Regions from separate parts of the Planococcus liqunii genome, predicted to be linked through region 1. Evidence: predicted binding sites of a transcription regulator. Region 1 holds the regulator's gene; the other holds the start of a gene.

Region 1 (3,200 bases):
TTCAAGCACCCGCCGGCGGCTTTGCGCCATTTTGGTGGTGGAAGCCCGGACCAGGTTGCGCTGGACATAATCTTCCAGTTTCGCTTTTTCGCTTTGCTGTTTTTCGAACTGCTTTAAGTCGAGTTCATACTGCTTCGCTTTTTCGTCGAGGTAGCGGCTGTAGTTGCCTGTGTACTTTTTGACTCGGTGGCGCGAGACTTCGTAGACAAGCGTTACCACTTGGTCGAGGAAGTACCGGTCATGCGAAACGATGAGAATCGCACCCGGGTAATTCTTTAAGTAATTCTCGAGCCAGCTCAGTGTTTCAATATCCAAGTGGTTCGTCGGCTCATCAAGAATCAGAAGCTGGGGTTTGCTGAGCAGCAGTTTTGCCAGCATCAAGCGCGTTTTCTGGCCGCCGGATAACGACACCACTTTTTTGTCGTAGTCTTCGGGATAAAATTTCATACCGTGGAGAATGGCGCGTGTATCGGCTTCAAACTGGTAGCCGCCTGCATCCTTGAAATCGTGCTGCAAAGTATCGTATTCTTTCATGACTTTTTCGTATTGGACGGCATCGTCGTAGACAGCTGGATCGGCCATTTGGGCTTCCAGTTCCCGGAGTTTTGCTTCTTGTTCACGGAAATGACTAAAAATCGTCATCATTTCGTCCCAGATGCTTGCTTCCGATTCGAGGTCGGTTTGCTGTTCCAAATAACCGATGGTCAGATCTTTCGGCATAATGATATCGCCGCTGTCATATGAAATTTCACCGGAAATGATCTTCAGCAAAGTCGACTTTCCTGCGCCGTTGCGGCCCACGAGTGCAACGCGGTCGCGGTGTTGGACTTCCAGTTTGACGCCGGCAAGAATCTCATCGGCACCGAACGATTTATGGACTTGGTTAACTTGTAATACAATCATGTGGGTCACCTCTATTCTTCTTAAGTGTAGCTGATGGGCGTATTGTTCGCAATCAAGCCAGCTTTACATATCGGGCCGCCTCAGGTAAGATAAAATCGATTTGATTCACTATCCATAGACGCAGGAAAAAAAGAATCCCCAGTGAATCTTTAGACGACCGCAGGAGGTAACGTTGCATGTTACACGAACCATCAAAAATTCCACAAGCCACTACAAAACGGTTGCCGCTTTATTACCGCTTCCTCCAGAATTTCGCGAATGCCGGGCAAAAACGGATTTCTTCGCAGGAATTAAGTGAAGCGATGAAAATCGATTCGGCCACAATACGCCGCGACTTTTCCCATTTAGGTGCATTGGGCAAAAAAGGGTATGGCTACGACGTTCAGGACTTATTGGCGTTTTTCCGCAAAACACTCGACCAGGATGAAGCGACCAATGTGGCGCTGATCGGCGTCGGGAATTTGGGAAGCGCATTTCTAAAGTATAATTTTCAGCGCAACCACAACACGAAAATCGTGCTGGCATTCGACTCGAATTCACCTCTTGAAGGGGAGAAAATCAGCGAAATCGATACATTCCACCCCGATCGGATCGAAGAGAAAATCGAGGAATACGGGATCGAACTGGTGATTTTGACGGTTCCCTCGCGCTCGGCCCAGGAAGTTACAGACCGCCTGGCAAAAACGAACATCAAGGGCATCTTGAACTTTACGCCCGTCCGCATTTCGGTGCCGGACCACATCCGCGTGCAGACCATCGATTTATCGGTCGAACTGCAGACCTTGATCTACCAAATCAAACAGCATTGAAAAAACCTTCCGCCGAAACGAGTTCGGGGAAGGTTTTTTATTGGCCAGCTTTTTCACTGCATCTGTTCAAGCTGTTTCAGGAAATTTTCGAGTTTTTCCATGTTCAATTGCGCAATCATGACAAAGCCGTTGAGCATCACGTGAGCAATGATCGGCGTAATGATCCGCTTTGTTTTCTGGTAAAGGAAAGCTAGCACAATGCCGGTCGAGAAGTAGATCAGCAAATGGCTGAATTCCAAATGCACAGCGGCGAATACGAGCGCGCTGACAGCGGTGGCGAGAAAGAAATTGGTGGTCTGGTTCAAGGAACCGAATACCACCCGGCGGAACACCAGCTCTTCCAGTACAGGTCCAAAAAAGACGACCGCCAGAAGTGCCCACGGGACGACTTCAACCAATTTGGTGATGGATGCGGTATTTTGGGATCCCGGAGCGATGCCGAACAATTCTACTTCTATCAGCGCCGCGATGATTTGGGCGAAGTAGACGAGGAAAAAGCCGAGTACGCCCCAGCCGATTGCTTCAAGCAAACCGGCTTTTTTGCCTTTCCAAATATTGAAGAATTGCTTGTCCCGGAGAATAAGGAACATCGCCGCAATAAACCCGATGCCCATCGTCCAGACGATCAGCCAACCGGAAGTGCTGGCGGCCGCTGTCGCCTGGTCCATGCCTTGGCCGAGGAAATAATTAAGTGTCGGTGTTATAAATAAAATCGGTGCAAGTTGCACAACGATAAAAATCAACAGGATATAAAGTGGTGTTCTTTTGCCTTTTCGGCTCGCTTTGACACTGTACTTGGAGCGGCCTGTGTCGGCTTTTGCTTTAATATTCATTTTCATAAAGCGGATTTCCTTTCGTTTAACAGATTACTTTCATTGTAGAGGTTTCAAAACGGAACCGCAAAGAATAAAAAAAAGTGAATGTTTAGACTTGCAAATGGAAGGGGATTTTATTAAACTGAGAAGTGGGTTAGCACTCTAGGTGTTAGAGTGCTAATGTGGAATATTTAGATAATCTGAGGAGGGTGTTTCAATTGTTAAGACCATTAGGAGATCGCGTTATTATTGAGCTTATCGAAGCAGAAGAAAAGACTTCAAGCGGTATCGTATTGCCGGGTTCGGCACAGGAAAAACCGCAGGAAGGCAAAGTGATCGCTGTAGGTAATGGAGTTATCCGTGACAATGGACAGCGCACTGAACTGGAAGTCCAAGAAGGCGACCGGATCATCTTCTCAAAATACGCAGGCACTGAACTTAAATATGAAGGCAAAGAATATTTGATCTTACGCGAAAACGATATTTTAGCGGTATTGGGCTAAAAATTAATATGCAGTATTGCGCAAAACAGCTACGCTTTCCTGCGGGCTTGCGCCGAACTAACTCGGGCTAATGGCCCGAGTGGATTTCGGCACTGCGCTGTCCCGCGGGAGTCTCCGCTGTTTTGCTCCATATCGCGACTTGAAATATTTGGGAATTAAAATAGAGGAGG
Region 2 (3,200 bases), 1.4 Mb from region 1:
TTTTATTCCTTATTTGGTCGACCAGACGGCTGAATACGGCATCGAACCGAAATGGATTCAGCTGGAAATCACGGAACGCATTGGATTTGTCGATATTGAAACAGCTTATAAAGTGTTTAAGCAGCTGCTCAACTACGGTTTTGCCAGCTCAATCGATGATTTTGGCACGGGCTACTCGTCATTGAGCTATTTGCAGAAATTGCCGGTGACGGAAATAAAAATCGACCGTTCCTTCATTAATAATATGCATGAACAGCAAACACTCGCGATTGTCCGGACCATTATCCAACTGGCTGAAAACTTGGGGATGCGCGTAGTAGCAGAAGGCGTGGAAACCGAAGAGCAGAAGAGAATGCTTCTTGCTTTAGGGTGCCGCATCGGACAAGGCTATTTTTATTACCGGCCGATGTCGCTTGATGAAGCTAATTTGCTGTAAACCGGATCCTTAAGGGTCCGGTTTTTTATTTCCCGGGAAATAAAAAAACTGAAAAGTCGCAATGCGATAGTGAACCCCTGCCGGCAGAAAAATTCTGTTATACTATTTTAGATGACTTTTGAAAAGGAGAGGTGCAACGTGGGAAAAGTATATGTATTTGATCATCCGCTGATTCAGCATAAATTGACGTACATTCGCGACAAATCAACGGGAACAAAAGAATTCCGGGAATTGGTCGATGAAATTGCAACGTTAATGGCCTTTGAAATCACGAGAGATCTGCCGTTAAAAGAAATCGAAGTAGAAACGCCGGTCCAACTGGCGACTTCAAAAGTGCTTGCAGGCAAGAAATTGGGGATTGTCCCTATTTTACGCGCCGGCATTGGCATGGTTGATGGAATTTTAAAATTGATTCCAGCAGCAAAAGTGGGGCATATCGGGTTGTACCGTGATCCTGAAACTTTGCAGCCGGTTGAATACTACTTGAAATTGCCGTCCGATGTACAAGAACGTGAATTTATCGTTGTCGATCCAATGCTTGCTACAGGGGGATCAGCCATCGAAGCTGTCAACTCACTGAAAAAGCGTGGAGCAACAAAAATCCGTTTCATGTGCATTATTGCAGCACCGGAAGGCGTAGAAGCATTCCAGGAAGCGCATCCGGACGTAGACGTTTACATTGCAGCATTGGATGAGAAACTGAATGACCACGGTTATATCGTTCCTGGCCTCGGTGATGCGGGAGACCGTCTATTCGGAACAAAATAATGAATGAATATGAGCATCGGAAGCCCCTCTGTAAGTTTTAATTAACTAGAAGAGGGGCATAACGCTAAAGTTTAGTGAAGAAAAGTACAAGTACCGATTTAATAGTTAGTGGCTAAAACTATGCTGTTAATTTGGACTAGGATGTATAGACTGAATAATTTAGGTTAGAGCGAAACACTCAGTCGTAGGGTCTGCTTTTTCAAAATACTTTTTTTGAATATAGATTTCTAAAAACAAAGGACATTTTCTTGGAAATTTGTCAACAATATGACAGATGGAAAATCGCTTGTGAACAATTTCACTTCTAGGAATTGACATGATTTTACCCCTATTGTATGCTTACAAAGGGTATGCATGAGAAGGTTTTCATACATAGAAGATGTTGTTCTGAAAGCCTGATGCGACTGCTCTTTTCAAGGGTAAAATGTCAAATCAAACGAAATTCGAGGGGTTTATCATGCGCCCAACAAAAAGTCCCTTACAAGCGATGGTTCTTTACAGTTCCATCCTCTCGCAACTTGTCGGGTCCGTGCTCATCGGTCTTTTCACAGGTATGTGGCTCGATGAACGATTCGGAACCGCGCCGCTTTTCTTGATCATCGGCCTATTTGCAGGATTAGCCATCGGTATATGGGCGATGCTTCAAACTATTCGAAAATTCGACTCGGGAGACCCGTAAAAAATGGATGGACTTAGGGAAATTTATACAAGACTTAAAAAGATGATGTACTTCATCCTGGCGGCATTCGTTATTGGTTGGGGGTTTACCTCTTATCAAGAAGTTTTCGCTGGTTTGATCATCGGTTCCCTGTTCGGCATTTACAATATGTGGATTCTGGTTCGACGGATGGAAGGATTTGACCGGGCGGTGGCAGAAGGCTCGAAGGTTCGTTCCCTAGGAACGGCATTACGGTTTGCATCAGGTGTTGCAGCGGTAGCGATAGCAATTCTTTTCGCTGACTACGTTCACTTGGTCAGTACGGTAATTGGGTTGATGATCCCGTATGTTCTGTTGTTGGCAGAACGGATTGTTTATCATGTGAAACACCATTAATAAAGTGGAAAGAGAGGTGAAACTATCGTGGAACATACCGCTCCAATGTTAAAAGTATTTGGGATTTGGTTTAACTTGTCAAACGTAATGATGCTTCTTGTAGCCGCTCTTATCGTTTTCCTAATTGCATTTATCTCTACCCGGAACCTGAAGCTAAAACCAACAGGTATGCAAAACTTCATGGAATGGGTAATGGATTTTGTTAAAGGCCTCATCAAGAGCAACATGGACTGGAGAGACGGCGGACGATTCCACGTTCTTGGAATTACGCTGATCATGTTCATTTTCGTATCGAATATGCTCGGGTTGCCTTTTGCAATAGTTGTCAACGGAGATCTTTGGTGGAAATCACCAACTGCTGATCCGACGGTGACGATGACATTGGCCGCTACAGTTATTATTCTGAGCCATTATTATGGCATCAGATTGAAAGGGTTGGGACAATACAGTGCAGGCTATTTAAAGCCGATGCCGTTCTTGTTCCCGCTTAAGATCATTGAAGAATTCGCAAATACGCTGACACTCGGTCTGCGTCTTTACGGTAACATCTATGCAGGTGAAATCTTGCTTACTTTGTTGGCAGGGCTTGCATCAGCAAGTGCTTTCGGATTTGTAGCCGCCATCCTACCGATGATGGCATGGCAAGGATTCTCGATCTTTATCGGTGCAATCCAAGCGTTTATTTTCGTTATGTTAACGATGGTTTATTTATCGCACAAAGTTGCCGACGACCATTGAGTATAAATTGCTCGTATTGAGCAAAAAAAAAAACAATTATCCTGAGGAGGACATTTTACAATGACAGGTTCATTAGGTTTATTAGCAGCAGCAATCGCAGTAGGTTTAGCAGCACTAGGCGCAGGTATTGGTAACGGTCTTATCGTTTCTAAAACAGTTGAAGGTATCGCTCGCCAGCCAGAAGCTCGTGGCGTTCTACAAACA

What was found. The regulator Rex, encoded in region 1, represses fermentation and respiration genes when NADH is low (regulators of the CRP and FNR family bind a similar motif). The targets are predictions, from matches to a motif close to TTGTGAAATATTTCACAA.
Region 2: the regulator Rex is predicted to act here: its motif matches at 1,491-1,508, upstream of QWY22_RS15535 (AtpZ/AtpI family protein).

Annotation. Positions count from the first base shown of each region.
Region 1 is NZ_CP129238.1:562,981-566,180, forward strand. Features, by position in the region: gene QWY22_RS02965 (ABC-F family ATP-binding cassette domain-containing protein) at 1-903, opposite strand, end outside; gene QWY22_RS02970 (redox-sensing transcriptional repressor Rex) at 1,080-1,712, shown strand; gene QWY22_RS02975 (CPBP family intramembrane glutamic endopeptidase) at 1,766-2,551, opposite strand; gene groES (co-chaperone GroES) at 2,746-3,030, shown strand.
Region 2 is NZ_CP129238.1:3,142,449-3,145,648, reverse strand. Features, by position in the region: gene QWY22_RS15545 (sensor domain-containing phosphodiesterase) at 1-436, shown strand, start outside; gene upp (uracil phosphoribosyltransferase) at 575-1,204, shown strand; gene QWY22_RS15535 (AtpZ/AtpI family protein) at 1,662-1,883, shown strand; gene QWY22_RS15530 (ATP synthase subunit I) at 1,887-2,258, shown strand; gene atpB (F0F1 ATP synthase subunit A) at 2,286-2,996, shown strand; gene atpE (F0F1 ATP synthase subunit C) at 3,057-3,200, shown strand, end outside.